One region of the uncultured Paenalcaligenes sp. genome, then DNA from elsewhere that is predicted to be linked to it. Evidence: predicted binding sites of a transcription regulator. Region 1 holds the regulator's gene; the other holds the start of a gene.
What was found. The regulator LexA, encoded in region 1, represses DNA repair genes until DNA is damaged. The targets are predictions, from matches to a motif close to ACTGTATNNNNATACAGT.

Region 1 (16,002 bases):
TTGACTGTATATATTTATGTCCGACAAACATTCGGCTGATGATAAAGCCTTGCACTGCTCCTTTTGTAACAAAACACAAGCCGAGGTAGGCAAGCTCATTTCAGGTCCTGGCGCGGTTTATATTTGCAATGAGTGTATTAGTCTTTGCAATGAAATGATCCTTGAGGATAGACAGGAAGACATTACAGCAGATCTGCTGGGTGCTAGCTTGCCTACGCCTAAAGAAATCAAAGCGTTTCTTGATGAGTATGTGATTGGGCAAGATCAGCCTAAACGCAACTTGGCCGTTGCCGTTTATAACCACTACAAACGTATTCAACATACGGGTGGGGATAATGAGGTTGAGCTATCCAAAAGTAATATTTTGTTGATTGGTCCTACTGGCTCAGGTAAGACGTTGTTAGCTCAGACATTGGCTCGTATGCTGAAGGTTCCTTTTGTGATGGCAGATGCCACCACATTGACCGAGGCGGGCTATGTGGGCGAGGACGTGGAAAATATCGTACAAAAACTCTTGCAAGCATGTGAGTACGATGTAGAAAAGGCACAGCGTGCCATTATTTATATTGATGAGATTGATAAGATCTCTCGTAAAGCTGATAACCCATCTATTACGCGTGATGTATCCGGAGAGGGTGTTCAGCAGGCATTATTGAAAATCATCGAAGGTACGGTTGCTTCCGTGCCTCCGCAGGGTGGACGTAAACACCCTAATCAAGACTTTATTCAAGTAGACACCACCAATATTTTATTTATTGTAGGTGGGGCCTTTGATGGTCTAGAAAAAGTCATTCAAAACCGTACTGAAAAATCAGGCATCGGTTTTGGTGCTAAAGTTAGCTCAAAAAGTGAGCGCGGGGTTGGTGAGCTTTTTGCTGATGTAGAACCCGAAGATTTGATTAAATTTGGTTTGATTCCTGAGATCGTGGGCCGTTTGCCTGTGGTCACGACATTGCAAGAACTAGATGAGTCGGCTTTGATTCGTATTTTGACTGAACCTCGCAATGCGTTGATCAAACAGTTCCAAAAACTGTTTGAAATCGAAGGCGTCGAGCTAGATGTTGAAGACGAAGCGCTTCAGGCGGTAGCTCAGGCTGCAATTAAACGTCGTACAGGCGCGCGTGGCTTACGTTCTATTGTCGAAAAATCACTGCTTGAAACGATGTATGAGCTTCCTTCGTTGGAAAATGTCTCTAAAGTAGTTTTGACCAAAGAAGCGGTGCTAGGGACAGAAAATCCAACACTCGTTTATGGGACGGATCAGTCAGCGCCTGTGACGCCTGATAATGCCGTGGCTTAATTCATCATCGCCATACCAATTAGCACTGTTTTGCATTGAAGATACTTGAAATCCTCAAGAACGCCTCAATCTGTAAGATCAGAAGCTAGAACCACAAGGGGGAGCTATCTTGCTTCCCCTTGTGGTCTATAGGTAATTAAAAGGAAATTACTATGTCTGCAAGCCAGATTTTATCCATGGAACCCACGGAACTGCCGTTATTGCCTTTACGCGATGTGGTGGTGTTTCCGCATATGGTGATTCCTTTATTTGTTGGACGTCCACGCTCCATCAAAGCCTTAGAATTGGCTATGGAGTCGGGCAATACCATTTTGTTGGTAGCGCAAAAAACGGCTAGCAAAGATGAACCCACAGTCGATGATATGTATGAAATCGGTTGTGCGGCAACGATTTTACAAATGCTCAAACTGCCTGACGGTACGGTTAAGGTACTGGTAGAGGGCGTTGAAAGAGCTAAAATTAATCGGGTCATTGATAACGAGACGCATTTTAGTGGTCAGGCTATTGCTGTACAAGAAGCCACAGAAACCCCTTCTGAGGCCGAAGCCTTGCGTCGTGCTGTGGTCGCTCAATTCGAGCAGTATGTCAAACTCAATAAAAAAATTCCTCAAGAAATTCTGACATCTCTCAGTGCCATTGATGAGGCCAGCCGTTTGGCTGATACGGTGGCGGCTCATTTGCCACTGAAGCTTGAGCAAAAACAGCAAATGCTTGAGTCTATCGCTGTGATTGAGCGATTAGAATCGTTATTAGCTCAGCTAGAGACTGAAATTGATATTTTGCAGGTCGAGAAACGTATTCGTGGCCGTGTAAAAAAACAGATGGAGAAAAGCCAGCGTGATTACTACTTGAATGAGCAAGTGAAGGCCATTCAAAAGGAATTAGGCGAGGGCGAAGATGGTGCTGAGATCGAGGAGCTTGAACAGCGCATCGAAGAGGCTAAATTGCCTAAGGACGCGCAGAAAAAAGCCGAAGCCGAGCTGAAAAAGCTAAAAATGATGTCTCCTATGTCAGCAGAGGCAACCGTGGTGCGTAACTATTTAGATACGCTAATTGGTTTGCCTTGGCGTAAGCGTAGTCGTATTAATAACTCATTAACGAATGCGCAGACTGTGCTGGACGCAGATCACCATGGCCTAGAGAAAGTCAAAGAACGCATTATTGAGTATTTGGCAGTGCAGCAACGCGTGTCAAAACTTAAGGCGCCGATTTTGTGTTTGGTAGGGCCTCCCGGGGTGGGTAAGACCTCTCTGGGTCAGTCTATTGCTAAGGCAACAAACCGTAAGTATGTGCGGATGGCATTAGGTGGTGTGCGCGATGAAGCTGAAATTCGAGGCCATCGTCGGACCTATATTGGCTCTATGCCTGGTAAAATTTTACAGAATATGGGCAAGGTTGCGGTTCGCAATCCCCTGTTTTTGTTAGATGAAATCGATAAGATGGGCGCGGATTTCCGTGGCGATCCATCCTCTGCTTTACTAGAGGTATTGGACCCAGAGCAAAACCACACCTTTCAGGATCATTACCTAGAGGTTGATTTTGACTTATCTGATGTGATGTTCGTGGCGACCAGTAATACGCTTAACATCCCACCTGCTTTGCTGGATCGAATGGAGGTTATTCGTTTATCCGGTTACACCGAAGACGAAAAGGTCAATATTGCTTTTAAACACTTAGTCCCTAAGTTGATGAAAAACAATGGTGTCAAAGCAGGAGAGCTAGATATTACCGAAGAGGCGATTCGTGATATTGTGCGTTACTACACACGGGAAGCCGGTGTACGCTCTCTCGAGCGTGAAATTAGCAAAATTTGCCGCAAGGTTGTGCATAAGTTTTTGACACTAGAAAAAGGGCAAGCTGCGCAAACGCTAGTTGTCAACAGCGAAAACCTAAATGACTATTTAGGCGTACGACGTTTTGATTACGGTATTGCCGAGACAGAAAACAAAGTGGGTCAAGTCACTGGCTTGGCATGGACAGAGGTCGGTGGTGATTTATTGACCATCGAGGTTGCTGACATGCCTGGTAAAGGCCTGATTCAACGCACCGGGTCTATCGGTGACGTGATGAAGGAATCGGTAGAAGCTGCTCGTACCGTGGTTCGGGCTCGTGCTCAGCAATGGGGTATTGCAACGCCTATCTTTGAAAAACGTGATTTGCACGTTCATTTCCCTGATGGTGCTACGCCTAAAGATGGCCCTTCTGCGGGTATTGCAATCACTACAGCCATTGTGTCTTCTTTGACGGGTATTCCTATTCGTGCGGATGTGGCAATGACTGGTGAGATCACACTACGTGGCGAGGTGCTGGAAATTGGTGGCCTCAAAGAAAAGCTATTAGCTGCTCAACGTGGTGGTATCAAAACCGTGATGATTCCCGAGCAAAACGTGAAGGATTTGGCTGACATCCCTGATAACGTCAAAAACACTTTGGAGATTATTCCAGTGCGTTGGATTGATCGTGTATTAGAGGTGGCGCTAGAGCGACCTACAACCCCTTTGTCCGATGAGGAATTAGCACGTATTACTGCAGAGGCTGTGGCAGCAAAACCCGTAGCAGATGCTACAGGTGGTTTAACTAAGCATTAATCCGTAGTTGTTTAAAAGCCTCTTAGTTCTAGTCAAACTAAGAGGCTTTTTTGTTTGGTTGTACCGTGGGAGTTAGGTCTTTAGTTAAAACGTTGATCGCGAATTAAACCGACGGCAATACCTTCGAGGCTAAAGTCATCTTCAGGTTGAATCACTATTGGCTCAAAGTCTGGGTTTTCAGGGAGTAGAGAGATTTTTTTACCGTCTTTTTGGAGGCGTTTTACAGTGACTTCATCACCAATACGCGCTACAACAATTTGGCCGTTATGGGCTTCTGTTGTTTTTTTGACGGCTAATAGATCGCCTTCGAGGATACCGATATCACGCATACTTAGTCCCCGAACTCGTAAGAGGTAATCGGGTGATTGGCTAAATAAGGTGGGCTCTACACCAATTTCTCGCTCAATGTGTTCAGTGGCCAGAATGGGGCTACCCGCCGCAACCCGACCAATGATAGGTAAGGTGGGCTGAGGTGTTGTGGGCGTGTCAATTAACAGACGTATGCCACGTGATGTGCCAGCGATGAGTTCAATGGCACCTTTTCGGGCTAAGGCTTTGAGATGGTCTTCTGCGGCATTGGCCGATTTGAAGCCAAAGGTTGTAGCGATCTCAGCGCGAGTAGGAGGGAATCCGGTACGTTGGATTTCCGTACGGATTAAGTCAAAAATTTGTTGTTGACGGGTAGTAAGTTTCACGGCGCACCCATTTAACTGGAGTTATATACAGTTTTATTGTCAACTAAAAAACTATAAAAATCAAGGCAAACCAGCATTAAAGCGTGATTTGCCTTGATTTGGGTGCTGTTAGTGCAGAATTTAACGCAAAACGCGTGCAATAGCTGCGGCTACGGTATCCATGTTGTGTGGGTTTAAGGCGGCTACACAGATCCGGCCCGTGTCTAAAATATAAATCGCGTCTTCGTCTCGTAGTTGTTGAACTTGGGCTTGAGTGAGACCCGAGTAAGAAAACATGCCATTTTGAGTAAGAACAAAATCCATGTTTTGTGCTACGCCATGCTCTTTTAGTTTTATGACTAATTGTTCTCGCATGGCTTTGATACGTTGGCGCATTTGGGCCAGTTCGTCTTTCCATTGCTGCAGTAGCTCTGCATCATTAAAAATACAGCTAATGATCTTTGCCCCGTGGGTTGGCGGGTTTGAGTAGTTGGTTCGAGCTAATCGTTTTAGTTGACTAAGCACTTTTGGGCTTTGCTCTGAGTCAGTGGTGATGACAGTTAATGCACCCACGCGCTCACCATATAAGGCAAAAGACTTAGAAAAAGACGAGCTGATTAGCATCGGTATTTGACGCTCGGTAAACATCCGTACTGCTGCCGCATCAGGCTCTAGGCCAGCGCCAAAGCCCTGATAGGCAATATCCATAAATGGAATGTGTTGTTTGGCGGTGATGACATCCGCAATTTGTAGCCATTGCTCGAAAGTAGGATCAATCCCTGTTGGGTTATGGCAGCAAGCATGTAAAACAATAATACTTTGATTGGGTAATTGTTCTAAAAACTGCAGCATGCCCGGTAGGTCGAAGCCTTTGGTTTGCGCGTCGTAGTAAGGGTAGTCTACGACCTCAAAGCCTGCTTTTTCGAATAGAGCGCGATGGTTTTCCCAGCTAGGGTTGCTGATAGCAACAGTTGCATTGGGCACAATAGTTTTTAAAAAATCAGCCCCAATTTTAAGAGCACCTGTTCCGCCTAGACTTTGAATGGTCACAGCGCGGTCTTGGGCAAGGACAGCAGAGTCAGCGCCAAGGAGCAATTGTTGGGCCCCTTTGTTATAGGAGACGATGCCATCTATGGGTAAGTAACCACGGGCGCTGGCTTGATCGGCTAGACGTTGTTCTACGTGTTTGACGCTATTGAGCAAAGGCATGCGGCCTTGCTCATCGTAGTAGACACCTACGCCTAAGTTGACCTTATGGTCACGGCTATCTGTGTTGAATTGTTCATTGAGCCCAAGAATCGGATCGCGTGGAGCTTGGGGCACGCTTTGAAAGAGGGATGTCATAACGGGAAGCTTGGTAGGGCAAAAGCCCAAAAAATAATGTGATAATAGAAGTATCTACTAATTTGGGACCAGTATGCAAACCTTTACACCGCAATTTGTACAATATCCGAATAGTCCTTTTCAATTGTTTCAGCCTTATCCGCCAGCAGGGGATCAGCCAAATGCGATTGTGCAGCTGAAAGAGGGTTTGGATGATGGATTAATGTACCAAACCTTGTTGGGCGTAACGGGTTCCGGTAAAACCTTTACGATGGCAAACCTCATCGCACAGAGCGGACGCCCAGCGATAGTACTAGCACCTAATAAAACATTAGCGGCACAGCTATATGCCGAAATGCGGGAATTCTTTCCAAAAAATGCGGTGGAGTATTTCGTTTCTTATTACGATTATTATCAGCCGGAAGCCTATGTGCCATCGCGTGATTTATTTATTGAAAAAGACTCGTCGATTAATGAGCACATCGAGCAGATGAGGCTGTCAGCAACCAAAAGCCTCCTAGAGCGTCCAGATACGATCATAGTGGGCTCAGTTTCATGTATCTATGGGATAGGTAACCCTGCGGACTATCATGCGATGGTGCTGACGTTGCGAGTGGGAGATGAAATAGGTCGTCAAGAGCTATTAGCTCGATTGGTGGCGATGCAGTATGAGCGTAATGATACGGATTTTGAGCGGGGTATGTTTAGGGCCCGCGGTGAGATTGTAGATGTCTTTCCTGCGGAAAACGCGGAATTAGCTATACGCATCACGATGTTTGATGATGAGATCGAGGGGTTGGCGTTATTTGATCCCTTGACGGGCAAAGTTCAGCAAGAGCTGCCTCGTTTTACGGTGTATCCGGGCTCTCATTTTGTGACGCCTAGAGAGACGGTGTTACGAGCGATTGATGGCATTAAAGCAGAGCTAAAAGAACGTTTGGCATATTTAACCTCTCAGGGCATGTTAGTAGAGGCTCAGCGTCTAGAGCAACGTACGCGTTTTGACTTAGAAATGATGTATGAATTAGGTTTTTGCAAGGGGATTGAGAATTATTCTCGGCACTTGTCAGGGGCCCAAGAGGGGGATCCTCCTCCTACATTAATTGATTATTTACCTAAAAATGCCATTATGTTCATTGATGAAAGTCATGTCACGATAGGGCAGATAGGGGGGATGTATAAAGGGGATCGGTCGCGTAAAGAGACGCTAGTGCAATTCGGTTTTAGGCTACCTTCAGCTTTAGATAATCGACCGTTAAAAATGGATGAGTTTGAGCAACGTATGCCGCAAACCGTCTTTGTATCAGCCACCCCGGCTGCGTATGAGAATGAGCATGCGGATCAGGTTGTAGAGCAGTTGGTACGCCCCACTGGGTTGGTGGACCCCGAGGTCGAAATTCGTCCTGCTGCAACGCAGGTGGATGATGTGCTCGGGGAAATCGCCAAACGCGTTGCATTGAAAGAGCGCGTGCTCATCACTACATTAACAAAGCAAATGTCTGAGGATTTAAGTGCGTTTTTAGCCGAGCATGGGGTGAAAGTGCGTTATTTGCACTCAGATATTGATACGGTAGAACGAGTAGAAATAATTCGAGACTTACGGCTAGGTGTGTTTGATGTACTGGTGGGAATTAACTTATTGCGCGAAGGCTTGGATATTCCTGAGGTGTCATTAGTCGCAATTCTTGATGCCGATAAAGAGGGTTTTCTGCGATCAGAACGTAGCTTGATTCAAACCATAGGCCGGGCTGCTCGAAATCTGCATGGCCATGCTATTTTGTATGCGGATCGTATTACGGACTCGATGCGTAAAGCGATGGATGAAACAGAGCGCCGTAGGGAAAAACAACTGCAATTTAATGTGGATCATGGGATTACAGCGCGTGGTGTGAATAAGGCGGTGCGTGACTTAATCGATGGTGTGATTGCGCCGCATCAGGCACCTGTAGCGAGTCTAGAAACCTTACCTTTGGATCTGCTGCGTGATGAGAAGACATTAGCTCGAGAGTTAAAGCGCTTAGAGAAACAGATGTTGGATCAAGCGAAAAACCTTGAGTTCGAGGCAGCTGCTCACACCAGAGATCAATTGCGTCGCCTGAAAGAGCAAGCGTTATTGAGTTAATTCGCGTCTGAGGATGATTGATTTGTAAGCCGGCTTTATGCCGGCTTTTTACCGTGGTACATATAATAGAACTCGCAAAAAATCGTTGAATACCTTACTCTTTTAATGGGTATTTGCTATACTGTACCAAATTGGTCGGGTATGAATTGCTTTTATTTCCCGCTTCAAGTCAATTATTTCAAGGACTTAATTATGCGTTTAACCACTAAAGGACGTTTTGCTGTCACGGCAATGATAGATTTGGCGCTGCGCCAGCATAGTGGCCCAGTAACGTTGGCTAAAATCAGTGAACGCCAAAGCATATCCTTGTCATATTTAGAGCAGTTGTTTGGTCGCTTGCGTCGTCATGAACTGGTTGATAGTACGCGGGGGCCGGGAGGGGGCTATAGTCTAGCTCGCTTGGCACGCCATATTACTGTCGCTGATATTATTTTTGCCGTGGATGAGCCCTTAGATGCAACCAAGTGTGGTGGTAAAGGGGACTGTGAGGTCGATGGGGACGGTAATCGCATTCAATGCATGACACATGAACTTTGGGCCACATTAAGTCGTAAAATGGTGGACTATTTGGATTCTGTGTCTTTGCAGGATTTAGTAGATCAGCAGCGTATGCGTCAGCTTGAGGAATCGGTACGTCAACAGCAAGGTACAAAACGTACTACGCATCGCATTACACCGCAGCAGGCTACCTGCTAAATTTTATAGGTTTGGAGTTTATTTTGCCTACTTCTTATCCAGTTTATTTGGATTGCGCGGCGACGACCCCCATCGATCCGCGTGTGCTAGAACAAATGATGCCCTGGCTGACGACTCATTTTGGGAATCCCGCATCAAATACACATGCGTATGGTTGGGATGCCGAAGAGGCCGTAGAAAAGGCTAGAGCGCAGGTTGCAGCCGTTATTGGGGCTCACCCCAAAGAAATCGTTTGGACGTCGGGGGCGACTGAGTCCAATAACTTAGCGATTAAAGGGGCTGCATTGGCCTATGCGGACAAAGGTAAGCATCTTATTACGGTCAATACCGAACACAAGGCGGTATTGGATACCTTTGCTTATTTGCAAACCCAAGGTTTTGAGGTGACTTATTTGCCTGTCAATGCCGAAGGTTTGATCTCCATTGAGCAGTTACGTGCGGCATTGCGCCCTGATACCACATTGGTTTCAGTTATGGCGGTGAATAATGAAATCGGTGTGGTGCAGGATTTGGCTGGGATTGCTGCCTTATGCGTTGAACATGATGTGTTGTTTCATGTGGATGCGGCACAGGCGGTGGCTAAAGTCGATTTACATATAGATCGCATTCCTGTGGACTTAATGTCGTTTTCCGGCCATAAGGTATACGCACCTAAAGGGATAGGGGCGCTTTATGTGCGTCGTAAGCCACGTGTACGTTTGGCCGCGCAGATTCATGGTGGTGGACACGAAAGAGGATATCGGTCAGGCACATTAGCGACACATCAGATAGTAGGAATGGGTGCTGCTTTTGCTTTGGCTCAGTCTGAACAGTTAACAGAAACAGCCCGTGTTACGCAGTTGCAGCAACGCCTTTGGGCAGGGCTGACAGAGGCGTTGCCTGCTCTTTATTTAAATGGTTCAGCAGAACACCGCGTTCCCTACAATTTAAATATCAGTTTTGCCGGCATAGAGGGTGAGGCTTTAATGATGTCTTTGCAGCGCTTGGCAGTATCTAGTGGATCTGCGTGTTCATCGGCCAGTCTGGAGCCTTCGTATGTGTTGACGGCAATAGGCAGAGAGCCTCAATTAGCACATAGTGCTTTGCGAATTAGTTTGGGGCGACAAACAACTGAAGCCGATATTGATGTGGCTTTGGACGAAATTATTACCCAAGTACGACGATTGCGTGAACTTTCCCCAGTGTGGGATAGTCAAACAAATACCTTAATAGCGTAGGAAAAGAATCATGGCTTATTCAACTGCTATTAATCAACGTTTTATGCAGCCCCACTTTGCGGGGGATATTTCGGTTGATGCCGACCATATAGGTTATATGGCGACGGTAGGGGCTCAGCAACAAGGGGTGGTGTTATCCGTGCTGGTGGCTGTGAATTTGGCTACGCAGCAGATTGATGCGGCGCAGTTTAAGGTCTACGGCTGTGGTGCATGTATTGCTGTGGCAGACTTGCTGTGCGAACGGTTAATTGGTTTAAGCTTAAAGCAGGTACAATCATTTAATACTCAGGACTTAGGGGCTGAACTGGATTTGCCAATGGTAAAGATGCATTGCACTTGGTTGGCAGCAGAGGCCCTAGAAAAAATGACTACAGATTGGCAGCTCGCCAATCCTATTGATTGAGAGGTTTTTATGTCTATAACATTGACGGCTCAAGCGGCTGAACACATTACTAAGCACATGGCTAAACGAGGATCTGGTATTGGTTTGCGTTTGGGTGTGCGTTTAACAGGTTGTTCAGGTATGGCGTATCAGGTGGATTTTGTCGATGAAAGCAATGATACGGATCACGTTTTCAAAGACCAAGGGATTACTGTCTTTGTAGATCCTCGCAGTTTGCCTTTTGTAGATGGTACGCAGCTAGATTACACGCGCGAAGGATTAAACTCAGGATTTAAATTTAAAAATCCAAATGAGAAAGCGGCATGTGGGTGTGGCGAATCCTTCACTGTGTAAAACAAAACCGCTAGTTTGATAAAGCAAAAGCCCGCTGTCGTGTGACGAGCGGGCTTCTTTGTGTGTTTTTGTTGCTATTCTGCGCGACGTAGGTGTGGGAATAGAATGACATCACGGATGCTAGCGCTATCCGTAAGCAGCATAACTAAGCGGTCAATTCCTATACCACAACCACCCGTAGGAGGCATGCCGTACTCTAAGGCGCGAATGTAATCGGCATCGTAGTACATGGCTTCTTCGTCTCCTGCATCTTTGGCTTCAACTTGGGCTAAGAAACGAGCGGCTTGGTCTTCGGGATCATTTAGCTCAGAAAAGCCGTTTGCTATTTCTCTGCCTGTGATGAAGAGTTCAAAGCGTTCCGTAATAGCCGTGTCATGATCAGAAGCGCGAGCTAACGGGGATACCTCAACAGGATAATCCACAATAAATGTAGGATGCCATAGTTTGGACTCTGCGGTTTCCTCAAACAACGCTAATTGTAATGCGCCTACACCAGCATGCATAAATGCGGGAGCATCAATGTCCACTTTTTTGCGTTTTAGTTCTTCACGTAGAAACGCAATGTCATTGAGCTGTTCTGTTGTGTAGTTAGGGAAATATTTTTGGATTGCTTCAACAATAGTTAAGCGATCAAAAGGTTGATCTAAACGTAAATCTTGCTCTTGGTATTGAACGTGAGCTGAGCCACTGGCGGCAATTGCGGCTGCGCGAATTAGGTTTTCGGTGAAGTCCATTAACCAATGGTAGTCCGTGTATGCCGCGTAGAATTCCATCATGGTGAATTCAGGGTTGTGACGTGGGCTCACACCTTCATTGCGGAAGTTACGGTTAATCTCGAACACACGCTCGAAACCCCCTACGATCAAGCGTTTTAAATACAGCTCTGGGGCGATGCGCAAGTACATTTCCATATCAAGCGCATTGTGATGGGTGATAAATGGCTTGGCTGCTGCGCCGCCTGGAATGGGGTGCAGCATAGGTGTTTCAACCTCTAGGAAGTTTGCCTCAATCATGTGCTGACGGATGCTGTTGATGGCTTTGCTGCGAGCCAAAAAAGTAGCACGAGTTTCGTCATTCATAATTAAATCAACATAGCGTTGACGGTAGCGAATCTCTTGGTCAGATAAACCATGAAACTTATCCGGCAACGGGCGCAGTGATTTGGTGAGTAGACGTAGCTGCGTAGCACGAATGGAAAGCTCGCCCTTATTGGTTTTAAATACCTCGCCACTAACAGCTAAAATATCACCGATATCCCACGTTTTAAACTGTTCGTAGAGTTCGTCGCCAAGCGCTTTTTTATCCAAATAAATTTGAATGCGACCACTGCCGTCTTGTAGGGTAGCGAAGCTGGCTTTCCCCATGACGCGTTTTAACATCATGCGGCCTGCTACACGGGCTTGTTTGGGCTCAGCGGCTAGGCTTTCTTTGTCCATCGCATCGTACAGCGTATGGAGTTGGTCGGCTTGATGCTCAGGCTGAAAGTCATTAGGGTAGGCGTTACCGTGTTCGCGTAAAGCGGTGAGTTTTGCTCGGCGTTCAGCGATGAGGTGGTTTTCGTCAACGTGGGTTGACTCAGTAATAGAAGTCATGAGGCTAACAATTAAAAATAATGGCGAATATCGTCAATGGTTTTTTGACCAAAGGCGTCGTTCGTAAGATAACGGGCAATCTGTTCAGCTGTATAGGTGGCTGAAGCAAGTTGTTGATTCTGGTGTAGGCTAATAAAGCGCTCGCGATTCGGAAAATAATCGCTATCTGTTTGGCGTATAGAGGCTTGCATGTCTGTATCTATCACGCCAGGAGCTAGCGCAGCACTACGTACATTGGGCTGCTCAAGGGCTAGGGTCTGGGTGAAATAGTCAACGGCGGCCTTGGTGGCACCATAGACCCCCCAGCCGGGTACTGCACCGCGACCTGCTCCAGACGAAATGTTTAAAATGCGTCTATCCGCCTCAGGGGGGGTGTGAGCGAGAAAGCAAGCGCTTAGGCTCATTAAACTACCAATGTTTAATTGTAGCGCTTGAGCGATTGCTTTTGGGTCGTCTAGCTGATGGGCCTGTGCCATAGGAGCCACAGTGCCAGCGTTATTAATTAAATAATAGTGCGCTAGGTTTTGGTGTTGGGCGCATAGATCACTAAGTTGCTGGGTGGCAAGCTCAGTTCCCTGCGGGCGCGCTAAATCAGCGTTAATGTAGTGGTATGTTGCATTAGCTTGGTGGCAAAGGGCGGCTAGCTCAGAATTATTGCTGCGTGCAATACTAACTAATAACGTATCTGGTTTGATCAGCTGTTTGGCTAAAGCAAAACCCAAGCCGCGAGATGCGCCGCTAATAATAATGAGTCGTTCCATTCGTTATACCCCTTGTTTAAGGCTAGCTTGGATGAAAGGATCTAAGTCGCCGTCTAATACGCGTTGTGTGTTTGAAATCTCAACGTTCGTGCGCAAATCCTTGATGCGGCTTTGATCTAAAACATATGAGCGAATTTGATGGCCCCAGCCCACATCACTTTTTGAGTCTTCAAGCTTTTGTTGCTCTGCCATCCGTTGGCGAATCTCGAGCTCATAGAGGCGAGACTTTAGCATTTGCATGGCTTCAGCGCGGTTACGGTGTTGTGAACGGTCATTCTGACACTGTACAACAATCCCTGTAGGCATGTGAGTTAAGCGTACAGCAGAGTCTGTTTTGTTAACGTGCTGTCCACCTGCGCCGCTGGCTCGGTAAGTATCTACACGCAGATCCGCTGGGTTGACTTCAATCTCGAAAGAGTCATCGATCTCTGGATAAACAAAGACACTACTAAACGAGGTGTGACGACCATTGGATGAGTCAAAGGGGCTTTTGCGAACCAAGCGGTGTACGCCTGTTTCGGTGCGTAATAAACCATAGGCATATTCGCCTTCGATTTTGATGGTGGCGGATTTGACGCCGGCCACCTCGCCATCAGACTGCTCTAGGACTTCGACTTTAAAGTCTTTGTGTTCTGCATAGCGGATATATTGACGCAAAAGCATGGATGCCCAGTCTTGGGCCTCTGTGCCACCCGCACCTGCTTGGATATCCATAAAGCAATTCAAGCTGTCGGCTGGGTTGGAGAACATCCGGCGGAATTCAAATTCCTCGATGCGTTTGCCAATAGTGGCACAGTCGGCCTCAATGGCGGCGATGGTGTCGTCGTCATCGTCCATTGCGGCAAGTTCAAACAGCTCTTTGGCGTCTTTTAGACTTTGCTCAATTTCATCTAAGCCATGAACAACGGTTTCTAGGCTTTTTTTCTCACGGCCTAATTCTTGGGCGTGTTCATGATCGTCCCAAATATTTGGGTTTTCAAACTCGGCGTTGACAACGTATAAGCGATGCGCTTTTTCGTCGTAGTCAAAGATACCTCCGTAGTTCTACTGTGCGCTCAAGGTAGTCATCGAGCTGCGCTTCGAGCTGGTTAAGGCGTTCTGATTCCATCTGCAATTCCTGTATTAGCGGTTTGATTCATTGACTTATTAGACTGATTTTAGCCAATTTTAACCTGTGTACAGAAAATGCCTACTTTTTTCACAAAAAACGCCCAATTATTCGTTATTTATGCGGCATGTGAGATGGAGTTGAGGGGGCGATGGTGTTTTGCCTCGAAAAGCGCAACGACTTGATTGAGGCCGTGAACATGCTCTAGCTGGCTATGTGTACTGTGCACGGCTGAGTCCACCACTTGCAAGTTTTGCGCTGTGATTTGATCTAAGGTGGTCATGGCAACCGTCACGTCTTCCACTTTGATTTTTTGCTCATTAAATGAGTGAGAAACGTCTTGCATGATATGCCTTACCTTGTCGATTGACTGTTGTATGGATTGAATCATGGCGCTGGTTTGATTGACCGAGTCATTACCAAGTTGGACTTGTTTTAGACTGTTATTGATCAAGGTTTCAATATCATGAGAGGCTTGTGAAGAGCGTAATGCTAATTGACGTACCTCAGCTGCGACGACGGCAAAGCCTCGGCCCTCTGTGCCTGCGCGTGCAGCCTCTACGGCGGCGTTCAGGGCAAGAATGTTGGTTTGGAAGGCGATGTTTTGGATGAGCTCTGTGATGGCACTCATTTCTTTGGCGCTATTTTGAATAGAGCGCATGGTGTGCATCAAATTATTACTAAGAGTGGCTCCGTTTAAGCTGAGTGTAGCAGCCTCTTGGCTAAGCTCGGTGGCTAACTCTACATTCTGTGTTTCATTGAGAATGGTGTGAGCTAAGCTCTCACACGTTAGGCGAGTGCGATCTAAGTGTGTGGCTTGTTCAGAGCTGAAGTTTTTTAATTCTTGATTACCAATGACTAACTGCTGAGAGGCGGTGTAAATGTCATGGCTGCGACGCTGTACTTCGTCCATCGCTTGTTGTAGGCCAAATCCAATGCCATTTAGGGCTTGTAGCAATAGACCTAGCTCATCATCGCGCGTGTTTTCTATACGCGCCTGTAAATTGCCTGCCGCTAACTCTGTGGCAAGGGCTACGCCTTGATTAAGAGGGGTTTTGATGGATTTGTATAAGCCCCAGAGCCCAATCCCACTACCTAAAATCAGTGTAGCTAAAGCGAGTAAGGCAAAAGCAAAGGCGCGCTGACTGTCGTGGGTCGCTGCATTGAGCTCAATAAGTATGCGTTCAGATTGAGACTGGTCAATGCTTTGAATGAGTTGCGTGAGCTGTTGGCTCTGTTGTTGGTGAGCTTGGTTAAACAATAAGGCCTGAGCCATTAAGGTGTTGGGTAGGGCGACTCGAATGCCGCCTTGACCGTCATCAAACTGGCCGCTAGCCGTGCTCATGGCTTCTTTTTGTACATCCGCTAAGGCTAAAGCTAGAGAGTGAGCCTCGGTGAAGTGTTGTTTTTCTAATGGATTGAGTGGGGCTTGCTCTATGCGTAAGCGGATGCTGCTGTCTGAATCAGACGCTGCGGTTAGCTGTTGGTATTCGCTTTGAAAGTGCTGTTGGAACTCGGGCTGTTCACTGGATACAAAAGCCATGGCATTACGCGCCATGGCTTGAGTGATAGCATTAAACTCGTTCACAAGGCTTGAGACTTGAAATCGTGAGTCTTGTGCTTGCTGTAATTGGGTGATTGTACGTGTTAGGTTATTTAAGGCCCCAAACATAAGTAAGGCAAAAGCAAATAACAGTACAAAATAACCGATAAAGCCGGTTTTTAAGGTTAAGCGATTTTTTTTCATGAAGTGCCTGTGCGTATGCAGCGTGGTCTAAATAGACGGAACAGTTACATAATGACACTTCTTTGTGACAGGTTTGTGTCAGGCTTTATTAATAAATTAACGACGACGACGTGGCGCAGAGGATTGGCCGGTAGGCTG
Region 2 (16,002 bases), on a different contig from region 1:
TGCGACGGTGTTTATCACGCAATAGCAGCATGATAGCTGCTGTCATGAGCGGAATAGCAATAGGGAAAATGGGAATATGTTGTTGCCACATCAGGCTTTCTCCTCGCGGCCATCAACGTGGTCTGTACCTGTAAAACCACGGTTAGCCAGTAGTACGACGAGAAACAACGCCGTGGTAGCAAAACCAATAACGATTGCTGTCAGTACCAAAGCCTGGGGGAGTGGGTCAGCATATAGACTCGGGTCAGCGCCCAGATCTGTGGAGAGTACGGGGGGAGCGCCTAAACGAATACGACCCATCGCAAAAATAAATAGGTTAATAGCGTAAGACAGTAACGAGAGACCCATAATAAATTGAAAGGTGCGGGGGCGTAGCACCAGCCAAATTCCCGATCCGGCTAAGATGCCAATGGCTAACGATAAAATAATTTCCATTAGGCTTCCTGTTTGTTTTTTAGGGCTTTTTGAATAGAGGGCAACTTACGGTAGAAGCGTAAAGACTGGTGGGCGATAGCGACTAGCATTAAGACGGTGGAACCAACTACAAGCATGTAAACACCAATATCAAATAGCAAAGCACTGGAGGTGTGTATGGTGCCTAACCAAGGCAACGCTATATCCCAGTTTTGAGCGGAAAGAAATGGCTTAGCATAAAACCAAACAAGCATGGCTGAGACTCCAGCGGTAAGCATACCTAGAGCTATCCATGTTTGAGGTTGAATCAATGGCCTAGACTCAACCCAAACAATGCCACCAACCATGTATTGCAAGATAATCGCGGTAGCCATGATTAAGCCACCTACAAATCCGCCCCCCGGTAAATTATGGCCTCGTAATAAGAAATAAATTGAAATTAACGCGGCAATTGGAAGTAATAGGCGAGTCAATAACGCCGGAATTTTCATAATGCCTTCAGGTAATAATGCATTCGGATCGGGCTCTTCAAAGGTGGTGTGCAAGACATTTTGTTGATTTTGACGTCGAGTTAGAGGGGCAGCAACTGTTTCAACCGGAGGACGGAATCGGCGCAATAATGCGTAAACGCTTAGGGCCACTACGCCCAGTACTGTAATTTCGCCAAAGGTATCAAAACCACGGAAATCAACAAGAATGACGTTTACCACGTTTGCACCACCGCCTAAGGGCAAGGCTTTTTCGACCAGAAAACTAGAAACACCATCGGGTTGAGGTCGGGTCATCATGGCAAAGGCTAAGGCCGCTAAACCAGAGCCGCCCAGTATTGCAACCAACAAGTCCCTGGTACGGCGAAAGCGCGCTCTAGCGCGTGAAATACCCAGTCCATCTGGTAAAGGAACACGTTTTGGTAGCCATCTTAGACCAAGTAGAATCAGTACAACGGTGACAACCTCTACTGCCAATTGTGTGAGAGCTAAGTCTGGGGCGGAGAGCCAGGCATAACTGAGGCTCGTTACCAAGCCTGCCCCACCAGAAAGCAGGAGTGCGGCAGGCCGATGAAACTTAGCATAGTAGGCGGCAGCCAAGGCGCAAGCCGCCCCTGCAACCCACATCAAAGCAAATAAGGGATCGATAGGGCTGAGTTGTTCTATAGCAAACCAAGAACCTCGGCTTAGAGGTAATAAAGCAACGGCTAGCGTGGCTAAGATGATTAATAAAACTTGGCGTTGTAGGCGCGCAGAGTAGCTGTAGTTAATGACAAAATCTGCTCCGGCCTCAATCCAGCCCATCAGCCATTCAAAGATGCGGCGTCCATTAATTTGATAAATCAGAGGCGCTCGATCTGAGCGTCCTTTACGATAGCGATTTAAGACCCAAATAAGCATCATGCCACCAAGCGTGGCGATAATACTCATAATGAGTGGTAGATTAAACCCATGCCAGACGTTCAAACTATACTCTGGGGTTTCAGCACCTAATATAGAGAAAACAGCAGTATGTAATAAAGGGCCAACGGTATAGGAGGGAAATATACCCACAATTAAACAAATGAAAACCAAAATAGCACTGGGGATAAGCATTAGCTTAGGTGGCTCATGCGGTTCACGGGGCAGACTTTTGGTAGGGGGGCCAAAGAAAACCTGTGAAATAAAGCGCAGTGAATAAGCCACGCTAAAAATACTGGCGATAACGGCCATAATAGGCAGTGCTTTGCTAAACACATCGCCATTTGAGGCAAACATGGTCTCGGTAAAGAACATTTCCTTAGAGAGAAAGCCATTGAGCAATGGAACACCTGCCATTGAGGCCGCAGCCACACAGGCTAGGGTGGCGGTGATAGGCATATAGTGACGTAAGCCAGATAGGCGATTTAAGTTTCTGGTGCCAGTTTCATGGTCTACAATGCCAGCCGCCATAAATAGCGATGCTTTAAATGTGGCGTGATTGATAATATGGAAAACAGCCGCCACCAATGCCATAGGGGTGCTAAGACCAAGCAGCAGAGTAATTAAGCCAAGATGGCTAATGGTGGAGTAAGCCAATACCCCTTTCATATCCCGCTGGAAGGTCGCCACATAAGCGCCTAGGGTTAAAGAGATTAAACCTGCCCCACTGATAACCCACATCCATTCTGGCGTGCCAGACATAACAGGCCAAAAACGCGCTAATAAAAACACGCCCATTTTCACCATAGTGGCCGAGTGCAGGTAAGCGGAAACCGGAGTGGGCGCTGCCATGGCCCTAGGTAGCCAGACATGAAAGGGGAATTGGGCGCTTTTGGTCAGAGCCCCCAACGCAATCAGTGCTAATAAAATAGGATACCAATGGTGAGATTGGATTTGTTCTCTGGCCTGTAAAACGGTGCCTAAATCATAACTACCTGCTACTTGGCCCATCATTAGTACACCCGCTAATAGGCATAAACCGCCTCCGCCAGTGATAACTAAGGACATGCGTGCGCCACGGCGTGCATCGCGACGGTGATACCAATAAGCGATCAGCATAAAGGACGACAAACTGGTTAGTTCCCAGAACACAACCAGCTGAATCAAATTGCCAGAGATAACCACCCCAAGCATGGAACCCATGAAGGCTTGTAAGAAAGCGAAAAAGCGACGGGCGGGGTCTTTGGGTGATAGGTAATAGTGGGCGTAAAGGGCAATTAACGCACCCATGGCACTGACGATTAAGCTAAATAGCCAAGCGAAGCCATCCATGCGTAAGGTGAAGTCAATGCCATAGGCGGGAATCCATTCAGAAGAAAATAGAATGGTTTGACCGTTAAATACCGCTGGTGCATAGGCCAACGTAAAAAACGCGCACAGTAGGGCAACCGCACCAGCCAGTAAAGCGTGAAGTTTTCGTTGAGAGGCGGGAAGTAGGGAGGCGATCAGGCTACCAATAAAGGGTAGCACTAAGATTATGAGCAGGTACATCAGGCTCTCAGTAGCAAAATAGATGATTTAGCCCTTAATAATACGACATTTGTGGCTATTTGCGGCAAAAAAACTACTAAATTTAATAAAGTCATTGGTTTGGGGCTTGACCTATATCAATTAGAGGCGTTGCAGTAAGAGGCATAATTACTGTCAGGATATTATTGTTTATGCAGCAGGAGCTAACTATGAGTGTCATCGCTGACCCGATTGATACGGTACAAATTTCAGAAAATCTGATTCGACGTTTTGATCGTTCGGGACCGCGTTATACCTCGTATCCCACAGCAGATCGTTTTATTGACGATTTTAGTGCAGATAATTATATAACGGCTTTAGCTCATCGTCAGCAACTTGTAAGCCCGCCCCCTTATTCGGTGTATGTGCACCTGCCTTTTTGTGCATCGCTTTGTTATTTTTGTGCTTGCAATAAAATTATTACTCAAGATCAGAGCCGTTCAGAGAGTTATGTGGCTGCCGTTTTAAATGAATTGCGACTACTGGACCCACACCTAGGAGAGCAACGACTAACAGGGCAACTGCATCTAGGAGGCGGAACGCCCACTTTTTTGCAAGAGGAGGAGCTAACAGCCTTAATGAAAGGTATTCAGCGTCATTTTCATTTTACGCCAGACGCCGAGTTAGGCATTGAAATTGATCCACGAACAGTAACCGCCCAAACTTTATCATTTTTAGCCGAATTAGGATTTAACCGCACGAGCTTTGGTGTGCAGGATTTTGACCTGAGTGTCCAAAAAGCCATTAATCGGGTGCAGCCCATAGAGATGGTTGAAATGGCTATTGCAGCCAGTCGGGCTGTGGGGTTTGAGTCGATTAATACCGACTTGATTTACGGTTTGCCTAAACAGAGCATAAACAGCTTTAGCCAAACGGTAGAGGGTTTAGTGGCATTACGTCCAGATCGAATCGCTTTGTATAACTACGCACATCTACCACAACGATTTAAAGCGCAGCGATTAATTAATCCTGACGATTTGCCTAGCGCTGATGAGCGCTTGCAGATTTTTTTGATGGCGGCTCAGCGATTGTTAGATGCAGGCTATGAGTACATCGGCTTAGATCACTTTGCTTTGCCTAATGATGAGTTAAATTTGGCACGTTTAGATCATAGCTTGCATCGCAACTTTCAAGGTTACACCACACGGGCTGATAGTGACTTGATTGGCTTGGGTGTTTCTGCCATTGGAAAGGTAGGAGGCACTCATATTCAAAATCAACGCTCTTTAAAAGCATATCGTGCTTGCATGGCAGATAATCAATTAGCCACATTTAGAGGCTATAAGATGGATCAGGATGATGTGCTCAGAGGTGACGTTATTATGACGCTAATGTGCAGTATGCCTGTTGACTTTGCCTTATTTAATCAACGTTATGGCATTGATATGGCGGCTTATTTTGCTACGGAAATTCAGGCATTAGCTCCTTACGTACAAGCTGGTTTAGTGCATGTTGATAATGAACACATTCAAGTAACAGCAAAGGGGCGTTTATTTGTACGTGCGATTAGCATGGAATTTGACCGTTATTTACGCCAAGCAACCAGTGCTACTTATTCACGTTTAATTTAGATTGAGCCCATTATGTCTACGATGTCAGAAGCTGTGCTGCTTACACCTAAACGTCTGGTTAGCCATTCGTTGTTTCAGGGTTGGGGGCAAACAGAGCTAAAGAGACTTTTTACCGAGTCGGATTTTTTGTATTTTTCGCCTAATGAGCTTATTTTTAAGCGAGGAGACTACAACACGGGTTTCTATATCATTGATGAGGGGCAGGTTCAGTTGCAGATTTCTTCACCGGGGGGCGTCACAAAAAAAATAAAAAATTTAAAGGCGGCGGATAGTTTCGGGGATGCTTGCATGTTAATGAATACGCCGCATCGAGTGGATGCTTTGACGTTGACGAAGGTGAGGGTGTTAAAAATTGCTAAAAATCTGTTTTTTGAGCGATTGGCTCAGCAGCCTGAGTTAATGCGTAACTTAATATCCACACTGAGTGAGCGTCTCTATAATGTATTAGGCGATGTATTGACTGCGAATTTGCATTCAGGCACGCAACGGGTTATTTGTTACTTAATAGGAAACGCACCCTTGCGTAATGGCATAAAAATTACGTTAAATAGTCCTAAAGCACAAATTGCCGCCTCTTTGAATTTAACGCCAGAGCATTTCTCAAGAGTGTTACATGATTTGTCTGCCCGACATTTTATTGCCGTAGATGGGCGGCAAATTGTGCTGTTAGATGTGGATGGGTTGTGTGGTTATGATCGCTAAAGAGGTTATTGGGCTTTAGATGACCTTTTTCTCGCCACCCAGAGCTTCTAGTAGTTCCGTGATTAGACCGTTAAATTCAGCACTCATAACCAAAAAGGCACTATCAAAATCTTGAGCTTCGTCTTGGGCGTTTTGCTCTTGTTGATTTGTTAACAGATCGGTGGGAGCAAGGCGTTTAATTTCTAGACCATCGGTTAAAACAAAAGAAATCTTATCTGCCCATGTCAACGCTAAACGCGTACATTGTTTACCGTCCGTGATGTGTTTGCGGATTTCATCGCTATCTAGATGGTGGCGAGCATAACGCACAACCGAACGACTTTCCCCGCTGGCTCGTAGCTCCGCATCTTGATCAATAGAAAAGGGGTAGGGGGCATTGAAATCAGCGAGCCAGCCTGTCATGGCAGCCGAAGGCGATTGCTCTGTGTAGACGGGTACGGCGGGAAATAGCTCAAAGGTTTTAGCCAGTAAGCCCATGATCTCATCTGCTGTGGCTGCGGCTGCAGCATCTACGGCTAACCATCGGTTTTCAGGGTCAATCCAAACAAATACTTGACGCTCTATGCTAAAAGCACGGGGCAAGAGCTCGGTAATTAAGTCTTCTTTTAGCTCTTTCATTTGCTTGCGGCCAACTTTATAACCTTGCTCAGCCTCTTTGTCTTTAGCACGAGCACGAGCGATTTGGTTAATGACGGTCGAAGGCAGCAGTTTTTTTTCAGCCTTAGCACACAATAAAATTTGACCATTAATGCGATGGACTAGGTCAGCCTCATCGCGTACCGAGGTCCAACCTAGGCTAAGAGGTTCTTGACTGTTTCCAGGCGTAAAGGCATGTGCGGCGACATCCTCATCAATAGAATCCATGGACCAATCAGGGTGTAGGCGGAAAAAGCGTAAATTTTTAAACCACATAATGAAGCCAAAAGTAGATTAGGGAACCGCTAGATTGTACGCGTAAAGACTACGGCGTGCAGCGGGTGGGATAAGTTTAACTATGCTTAATAATACATACAGCTAAACCCTTTTAAATAAGCTAAGCTAAAATAGCACTGGTACAACAACCTTAGCGGTTGATGCTATCGCAATTAGCTATCTGTGTTTATATACAGTATAATTGATTTTGCATTGGATATAGATATGGGCCGCGCCCATCACTACAAAGGACATTTACATGGACGATAAGCGCAATAAAGCCGTCGCCGCCGAGCGCGAAAAAGCCTTAGCTGCTGCACTGACTCAGATTGAGAAACAGTTTGGTAAAGGCTCTGTAATGCGTTATGGGGACAATCAAGTTGAACATGATATTCAAGTCTGTTCTACCGGTTCGTTAGGTTTGGATATTGCTTTGGGTGTGGGTGGCTTACCGCGTGGTCGTGTGATCGAGGTCTATGGTCCTGAATCCTCGGGTAAAACCACACTAACCCTCGAAGTTATCGCTGAGATGCAAAAAATAGGGGGTACATGTGCTTTTGTGGATGCAGAGCATGCACTTGACGTACAGTACGCTTCAAAACTGGGGGTTAATCTCAGCGACTTACTGATTTCTCAACCAGACACAGGGGAACAGGCCTTAGAGATTACCGAAGCACTGGTACGCTCTGGTTCCGTAGATTTAATTGTGGTTGACTCTGTGGCCGCTTTAACCCCAAAGGCCGAAATCGAAGGCGATATGGGTGATTCACTGCCAGGCTTACAGGCTAGACTCATGAGTCAAGCTCTACGCAAGCTCACTGCGACGATTAAGCGAGCTAACTGTATGGTTATCTTTATTAACCAGATCCGCATGAAAATTGGTGTGATGTTTGGTAATCCAGAGACCACTACAGGTGGTAATGCCCTAAAGTTCTACTCCTCAGTTCGTTTAGATATACGTCGTATTGGGGCGATTAAGCGTGGCGACGAGGTCGTAGGTAACGAAACTCGGGTCAAAATCGTCAAAAATAAAGTCGCACCTCCTTTCAAGCAGGCGGAATTCGACATTATGTACGGTGGTGGTATCTCCAGAGAGGGTGAGATCGTAGATTTGGGCGTACAGGCGGGTATTGTAGATAAGGCAGGTGCTTGGTATAGCTACGAGGGTACTCGCATTGGTCAGGGCAAAGATAATGCGCGCGAATACCTACGAGAAAATCCGGCAATGGCTCGTGATATTGAAAATAAAGTACGTGCCCATCATGGCATTGTGGCTTTAGCCGCCGTCGAAGATGCTCCTGCTCCAGCCGCTACGAAGGCACCAGAGGCCGAAGACAAATAGTTATGCATGATTTCAGTTTTGATGCCGATGAGGAATTCGAGCAGCTGGAATTTGAAAGTCTAGAAACGGATGCAGGGTTTACGGCGCCAACGGTGCGTCGTGGCCCTTCGCTAAAGGCTCGCGCTGTGGACTTTTTGTCCAGGCGCGAGCACTCCCGTGCGGAACTAAAACGCAAGCTACAACGTCACTGCGAGTCCGAGTCCGAAATAGACGCCTTACTCACAGACTTAGAAAAAGAAAATTGGCTCTCTGATGAGCGATTTGCTCATAGTTTAGTAAATCGTCGAGCCTATAAATTTGGTGCACGTCGAGTTCTACAAGAATTGCGTCAAAATGGGGTGCCTGATGAACATATTTCTACTGTCTTAGAGCAACTCCAAGACACGGAATATGATCGCGCCCTAGAGGTATGGCAGCGTAAATTTGGCTCTGCGCCCGCAGACCAGAAAGCGTACGCAAAGCAGTATCGATTTATGGCTAGTCGGGGGTTTAGTCCCGACCTCTTACGTCGAATACTAGATCGCCTCAATGATTCCCTTTAAATGACTAAAACAGGTGCTTCTGGCCTGAGTCAAAAAAGCGGTGATGTAATCGGCATCCATATCCTCGGTGCGACTGGCGGCATAAAGTGTGCGCCATATCCCTTGCTCTCCTAATTTGGCGGTGCGTAGCCAGCCGCTATGCTGATATTCACTCAAGGCCCAGTTAGGTAGTGCTGCCACACCTCTTAGGCTAGCTACCAGTTGCATAATAATAGGAGTGAGCTCTGCTTTTCTTACTTCGGCGGGCTCCACATCAGCAGGGTCTAAAAATTGAGTAAAAATATCTAAACGCTGCTTTTCAACCGGGTAGGTAATAAGGGTTTGATCTGCTAATTGGCTTGCTTCTATGTGATGATTAGAGGCCAAGGGGTGTTTAGCAGCCATAGCAAGAACCAGCTCATAGCGAAATAAAGGGGTGTAATCAATTCCCGGCATTTCCTGTGGATCAGAGGTAATCACCATATCTAGATCGCCCCGTAATAATGCTGGCAACGGTGCAAAAGAAAAGGCCGCAGACAAATCTAGACTGACATCTGGCCAGCTGACCCGAAACTCGTCTAAGGCGGGCATTAGCCATTGAAAGCAAGAGTGGCAATCTATGGCTAGATAGAGGCGGCCAGTGTGGCCGGCTGCAAGACGTTCAAGCTCACGTTCAGTGGCTTTAATTTTTGGCAAAATATCATCAGCTAGGGTCAGGATACGTAATGCCGCCGTAGTCAGTCGAGCAGGGCGTGTGCGTCGATTGAGTAATTGTACGTTTAGGCGGATTTCTAAATCTCGTAGTTGATGGGACAGAGCCGATTGAGTGACGTGCAGGGTTTCAGCTGCGTCCTGTAAGCTGCCTGTGGCTCGGATGGCGCTTAACGTCTCTAAGTGTCGAATTTCTAACATAGTCGTATATTGTGTGAGTAATTTTCATTTTTAATTATGGTGCTTGATTTTTATTTTAAACCTTAGTCAGCATAATCTTTTATCTACTCTACTTATATGTCATTTTACTATTAGCTTATGGGTTTTACCTATATGATGATTTCTCATGATTTATGCTGCCTGTTCTAGGCAGGGGAAACCTCGTATCGCTCCTCGATAACTCGTTATTTAGCCTCGTTTCTTTTCAGCACTAGGCGCTTTTTCCTTGATTCCTGCTTTTTTGCTTACAGCTTGCTGACATAGGTGGGAAAATTGCTGTGCAATACTGTAGGTGCGTTATACTTAGAGCGTTTTATTATTGGCTATTTGTTTAGGTGTATTTTTATGTCCTTGTCGAAAAAGACGGTAGCGCGTACGCCACTACATAAGCGCGCCATTACCGTAGAGGTATTTGAGCGTGAAGATGGTCTCTGGGACTTAGACGCACAACTGATTGACACCAAAGCCTATGATTTCCCCCTCTTTGAGGGCGGCGAGCATCCCGCAGGTCAGCCTGTGCATCAAATGCTAATACGTATTACTATTGATAGTACTTACACTATTATTGATGCAGGCGTAGATTATGACGCGGCACCTTATAAAATCTGCAACACCATCGCTGACAGCTATCAACAATTGGTAGGGCTAAACCTATTACGTGGTTTTAGGCATGATGTACGCACCCGGTTGGCAGGTAGGCAGGGCTGTACGCATGTCACTGAACTGACCAACGTATTGCCTACAGCGGCTATACAGGGGATTGCTACTCGATTAAATCGTGTAAAAGCAGCCCATGAGCAAACCACACGGCCATTTCATATTGATGGTTGCCATGCCTTACGTGCTGATGGTGAGATTGTGCGGGTTTACTACCCTAAGTGGTACGAGAAACCCGACTCAACGCAGTAATACGAGTTTTGCCAATTTGTAATGGTATACAAATAGGCAATTTTTTTAATGTGTTCTTAGACTGACAGGTACTAAATGAAAATTCATGAATATCAGGGCAAAGCACTGTTAAGAAAGTACGGTGTAGCAGTGCCAGAAGGCATTCCTGCGTTTTCCGTCGATGAAGCAGTTGCAGCGGCCGAAAAGCTAGGGGGCCCAGTATGGGTTGTTAAAGCGCAAATTCATGCCGGTGGTCGTGGTATGGGTGGTGGGGTTAAATTAGCTCGTTCTATGGACGAAGTAAAACAACTCGCTACTGAAATCCTAGGTATGCAATTAATTACGCACCAAACTGGCCCTGAAGGTCAAAAGGTTCGTCGTTTGCTTATCGAAGATGGCGCGGATATTAAAAAAGAATACTACGTAGGTATTGTGACTGATCGTGAGTCTCAGCGTATTTGTGTGATGGCTTCTGCTGAAGGTGGTATGGAGATCGAAGAGGTCGCCGAGTCCAACCCAGAAAAAATCCTAAAAGCCTTTGTAGATCCTAAAGTTGGTCTAACAACCGAGCAAGCCATTGGTTTAGCTGCTGGTATTGGTATCCCTGAGGCTTCCCAAGCTCAGGCCGCTGATCAGTTACAAAAACTGTACCAAGTATACTGGGATACAGATGCTTCATTGGCTGAAATTAACCCATTGATCTTGACTGGTTCTGGCGACATTATGGCGTTGGATGCGAAGTTCAACTTCGACACGAACGCTTTGTACCGTCAAGCAGACGTGGTTGAGTTCCGTGACTTAGACGAAGAAGATCCTGCCGAAGTCGAAGCCAGTAAGTTCGATTTAGCTTATATTCAACTAGACGGTAATATCGCATGTCTAGTGAACGGAGCGGGTCTAGCTATGGCAACAATGGATACCATCAAGCTATTTGGTGGTGAGCCAGCTAACTTCTTAGACGTGGGTGGTGGTGCTACAGCTGAAAAAGTAACCGAAGCATTCAAAATCATGTTGAAAAATGATGATGTGAAAGCCATTTTGGTTAATATTTTCGGTGGCATTATGCGTTGTGACGTGATTGCCGAGGGCGTGATTGCTGCGTGTAAAGCAGTGAATCTAGACGTACCTTTGGTTGTTCGCATGAAAGGGACTAACGAAGAGCTAGGTAAACAAATGCTAGCTGATTCGGGTCTACCTATCATTAGTGCAGACACCATGGCCGAAGCCGCAACCAAAGTGGTTGCCGCCGCTAAATAACCGGAAAGGATTTTTTACATGTCAATTCTGATTAACAAAGATACTAAGGTTATTACACAGGGTATTACTGGTAAAACCGGTCAGTTTCACACTCGTATGTGCCGTGAATACGGTAATGGGATGCAGGCTTTCGTAGCGGGTGTAAACCCAAAACGTGCCGGAGAGGACTTTGAAGGTGTGCCTATCTACGCTTCCGTTAAAGAAGCTCGTGATGCAACAGGCGCAACCGTTTCTGTTATTTATGTACCCCCAGCAGGCGCAGCCGCTGCTATCTGGGAAGCCGTCGAAGCAGATCTAGATCTCGTTATTTGTATCACTGAAGGTATCCCTGTACGTGATATGTTGGAATTACGCAATCGTATGCGTGAAGAAAACAAAAAAACTTTGCTGTTAGGCCCTAACTGCCCAGGTTTAATTGTTCCTGACGAAATCAAAATCGGTATTATGCCTGGTCATATTCACCGTAAAGGTCGTATTGGTGTGGTTAGCCGTTCAGGTACATTGACTTACGAAGCTGTTGCTCAGTTAACTGAGTTGGGCTTAGGTCAGTCTGCTGCTGTAGGTATTGGTGGCGATCCTATCAATGGTCTAAAACACATTGACGTATTGAAAATGTTCAATGATGATCCGGATACAGATGCTGTTATCATGATCGGTGAGATTGGCGGTCCTGACGAGGTAAACGCTGCACTTTGGGCTAAAGACAACATGACTAAACCCATCGTTGGCTTTATCGCTGGTGTAACAGCGCCTCCCGGAAAACGCATGGGCCATGCTGGCGCATTGATTTCGGGTGGCGATGACACTGCGGATGCAAAAATGGCAGTTATGGAAGCGTGCGGTATCAAAACCACACGTGATCCTTCCGAAATGGGTAAATTGCTGAAATCAATTCTATAATTGATGAAGTAGGACGCGCAGAACCCCGCTTAGGCGGGGTTTTTTGTGTCTACATAAAAAATAAACAGAGACAACTTATGGATATGACACGACGTGCTTTAGATTTACAAGCCACCACCTTGATGGTGCTGCTTTGCCTCACCTGGTCTTTGGCTCAAATTGTTTTGAAATATACAGCCGCTGATATGGCGCCTACTCTACAAATAGCACTTCGCTCAGGTGGGGCGGCGGTGTTGACATATTTACTGGTGCGATGGCGAAAAATGCCCGTATTTACGGTTGCTGGAGCGTGGAAGCCTGGTCTATTGGTAGGTGCTTTATTTGCAGGAGAGTTTTTTCTTTTAGGAGAGGCCTTGCGTTATACCACAGCGTCGCATGTGTCTATCTTCCTCTATAGTGCGCCTTTGTTTGCAGCCTTGGGTCTGCATTTTTTCTCGCCAGAAGAGCGATTAAATCGCTTGCAGTGGTTAGGGATCATTGTGGCTTTTTCTGGTATTGCCATTAGCTTTTTAGGCAGGGATGGCACATACAACACCCTTGAGAGCCCAAATATGTTGCTAGGCGATGCCTTGGCGATTTTAGGGGGGATGTTTTGGGGAGCGACTACAGTGGTAGTGCGAGGCTCACGACTCAAAAATGCCACGGCCACAGAGACATTATTTTATCAATTGATTGCGGCTTTTGTGATTTTAGGTGTGGGGGCAATGGGAATGGGGCAAACAGATATCCATTGGTCTACCCGTTTGGTGGGCAGTCTGATATTTCAGGTTGTCTTGGTGTCTTTTGTGAGTTTATTGATTTGGTTTTGGCTCTTACGTCACTATCTGGCATCTCGTTTAGGCGTTTTGTCTTTTATGTCCCCCTTGTTTGGTGTGATTCTAGGGGTGTGGTTATTAAACGAGAAAATAGACCAAAGCTTTGTGATTGGTGCGCTGTGTGTGGTGGTGGGTATTTTATTAGTGAGTGGTCAGGAGTGGTTTTTTAAGAAGAAATAAAAAGGCCTGCTAAATGTGAGTCCTTATCCATATCTAGCAGGCTTTTTTAAAAAGTCTTAATAAATTCGTTGATTTAAACCCACCTCTTCGAGGATTTTGGTGGAAATTTCCTCAATGGATTTAGTGGTGGTAGAAAGCCAGGAGATGTTCTCTAAGCGCATTAGACGCTCAGCCTCTGCTACCTCATTAATACATTGTTTTAATGAGGCATAGGTACTGTTGGGGCGTCGTTCGTTGCGTACTTCTGCTAGACGATCTGGATGAATAGATAAGCCAAATAGTTTTTTACGATAAGGCACTAATGATAGAGGTAGAGCACCACGCTCAAAGTCATCTGGAATCAAGGGGTAATTGGCAGCCTTAACCCCGTATTGCATCGCAAGATAGAGACTTGTTGGGGTTTTGCCACAACGAGATACCCCCACTAAAATAACGTCAGCTTGCTCTAAGCCATTAATAAGCTGACCGTCATCGTGAGCTAAACTGAAGTTAATGGCCTCGATGCGATTGCTATATTGTTTAGACATGACGTTGCTGTGAGATCTACCCACAGAGCGATCAGACTTAGTCCCTAGAGCACGTTCTATATGGCGCACGAAACTGCCAAATAAGTCCATAAAGATGCAGTTGGCTGCGCCAATAATGCGTGCCATTTTTGGATCTACAAGCGTGCTAAATACCAACGGTTTCTCACCCGTTTCATCAAAGCAGCGATTGATACGGCCAGCCACATCATGTGCTTTTTCAATGGTATCAATGAAGGGGACGCGTACAGCTTGGAACTTAAATTGTTGAAATTGTGATAAAACCGAATGGCTAAAGGTTTCAGCGGTAATGCCAGTGCTGTCTGAAACCACGAAGACAGTACGATCTATAGGGGAATTTGTCATATTTAATAGTACACACAAAGGCGATAAACGGTACAATCGCAAAGAGTAACAACCATTGCTTAGCTAAGCAAGGCGAGTTTGCCTAGTACATTGCGATATATCTAATGTATTACACAAACTTGCTTTTTACTTTTTTAAGGTGACTTTTATGTCTTATGTATTGCCTTTCGAGACGCTGCGCATGACAGACGTCGAAATTGTTGGTGGTAAAAACGCGTCTTTGGGCGAAATGATTAGCCAGTTGGCCAATGCCGGTGTGCGTGTGCCAGGTGGTTTTGCTACAACGGCCGAAGCATTCCGTGAGTTTTTACGTGCTGACAGCTTGGACAAGCGTATCGAAGAGCGTTTATCCACGCTGGACCCGGATGATGTACGTGCTTTGGCCGAGGCCGGTGCACAGATCCGTCAGTGGATCATTGATACGCCATTTCCTGCTTCCTTAGAACAGCAAATTCGCGATGGCTTTGCCAAACTAGATGCTGATGGTAAAGGCTCGTTTGCAGTACGTTCTTCTGCTACTGCAGAGGATTTACCAGATGCTTCTTTTGCAGGCCAACAAGAAAGCTACTTGAACGTAGTGGGTATTGATGACGTACTAGAAAAAATTCATCTGGTTTTTGCCTCTTTATACAACGACCGTGCTATTTCATACCGTGTACATAAAGGCTTTGAGCACGCTGAGGTTGCTATTTCTGCCGGTGTACAACGTATGGTTCGTTCCGATAAGGGCAGCTCAGGCGTTATGTTCACTATAGACACGGAATCTGGTTTTAAAGACGTCGTATTTATTACATCCGCTTATGGATTGGGTGAAACCGTGGTTCAGGGCGCCGTAAACCCGGACGAATTCTACGTGTTTAAACCTTCCTTAGCTGCTGGTCACGATGCGATTATTAGTCGTCGTATTGGTTCCAAGCTATTGCGGATGGAATTTGATGAAAAACGTGAAAGTGGCGAAGCAGTACGTACTGTAGATGTCCCCGTTTCCGAGCGCAATCGCTACTCCCTATCTGACGAAGAGGTGAATGAGTTAGCGCGTTACGCCATGATTATTGAAAACCACTACCAGCGTCCTATGGATATTGAGTGGGGTCGTGATGGGATTGATGGCAAAATTTATATTCTTCAAGCTCGTCCAGAAACCGTTAAATCACAACTTGGTAATAATGATGTCCAAGAGCGCTACAAACTAAAAGCGACAGGCGAAGTTCTGGTCACAGGCCGCGCTATTGGTCAAAAAATCGGTTCAGGTAAAGTCCGTTTGGTGGGTGATGCCAGCGAAATGCATCATGTTCAAGCGGGCGACGTATTAGTGACTGATATGACAGACCCGAACTGGGAACCAGTGATGAAATTGGCATCCGCCATCGTTACAAACCGTGGTGGTCGTACATGTCACGCTGCAATTATTGCACGTGAACTAGGTATTCCTGCTGTGGTTGGCTGTGCTGATGCGACAGACGTATTAAAAGAAGGCCAAGAGGTCACCGTGTCGTGTGCAGAGGGTGATGAGGGCCGTATTTACGACGGTTTACTTGAAACTGAAATCGAGGAAGTTCGTTGGGGTGAAATGCCAGAGATTGGCATGAAAGTCATGATGAACGTCGGTAATCCACAGTTAGCTTTTGATTTCTCTCAGATTCCTAATGATGGGGTAGGTCTAGCTCGTCTCGAGTTCATCATTAATAACAATATTGCTATTCACCCTAAAGCCGTTTTGGAT

Region 2: recA (recombinase RecA) is a predicted target of LexA. The motif match lies at 6,737-6,754, and genes of this name have one in related genera.

What each region holds. Positions count from the first base shown of each region.
Region 1 is NZ_CANRIC010000015.1:21,286-37,287, forward strand. It holds gene clpX (ATP-dependent Clp protease ATP-binding subunit ClpX) at 17-1,300, shown strand; gene lon (endopeptidase La) at 1,453-3,888, shown strand; gene lexA (transcriptional repressor LexA) at 3,969-4,583, opposite strand; gene Q0Z62_RS04770 (amino acid aminotransferase) at 4,704-5,906, opposite strand; gene uvrB (excinuclease ABC subunit UvrB) at 5,980-8,007, shown strand; gene Q0Z62_RS04780 (Fe-S cluster assembly transcription factor) at 8,200-8,703, shown strand; gene Q0Z62_RS04785 (IscS subfamily cysteine desulfurase) at 8,727-9,920, shown strand; gene Q0Z62_RS04790 (iron-sulfur cluster assembly scaffold protein) at 9,931-10,323, shown strand; gene iscA (iron-sulfur cluster assembly protein IscA) at 10,333-10,656, shown strand; gene lysS (lysine--tRNA ligase) at 10,731-12,248, opposite strand; gene Q0Z62_RS04805 (SDR family NAD(P)-dependent oxidoreductase) at 12,260-13,009, opposite strand; one part of gene prfB (peptide chain release factor 2) at 13,013-14,035, opposite strand; one part of gene prfB (peptide chain release factor 2) at 14,037-14,117, opposite strand; gene Q0Z62_RS04815 (methyl-accepting chemotaxis protein) at 14,236-15,864, opposite strand; gene infA (translation initiation factor IF-1) at 15,961-16,002, opposite strand, start outside.
Region 2 is NZ_CANRIC010000010.1:3,264-19,265, forward strand. It holds gene Q0Z62_RS03565 (monovalent cation/H+ antiporter subunit D) at 1-91, opposite strand, end outside; gene Q0Z62_RS03570 (Na+/H+ antiporter subunit C) at 91-435, opposite strand; gene Q0Z62_RS03575 (monovalent cation/H+ antiporter subunit A) at 435-3,353, opposite strand; gene hemN (oxygen-independent coproporphyrinogen III oxidase) at 3,542-4,942, shown strand; gene Q0Z62_RS03585 (Crp/Fnr family transcriptional regulator) at 4,955-5,644, shown strand; gene Q0Z62_RS03590 (recombination-associated protein RdgC) at 5,660-6,556, opposite strand; gene recA (recombinase RecA) at 6,816-7,898, shown strand; gene recX (recombination regulator RecX) at 7,901-8,440, shown strand; gene Q0Z62_RS03605 (LysR family transcriptional regulator) at 8,414-9,331, opposite strand; gene Q0Z62_RS03610 (DUF2889 domain-containing protein) at 9,695-10,258, shown strand; gene sucC (ADP-forming succinate--CoA ligase subunit beta) at 10,334-11,494, shown strand; gene sucD (succinate--CoA ligase subunit alpha) at 11,513-12,394, shown strand; gene Q0Z62_RS03625 (DMT family transporter) at 12,472-13,389, shown strand; gene Q0Z62_RS03630 (pyruvate, water dikinase regulatory protein) at 13,446-14,279, opposite strand; gene ppsA (phosphoenolpyruvate synthase) at 14,428-16,002, shown strand, end outside.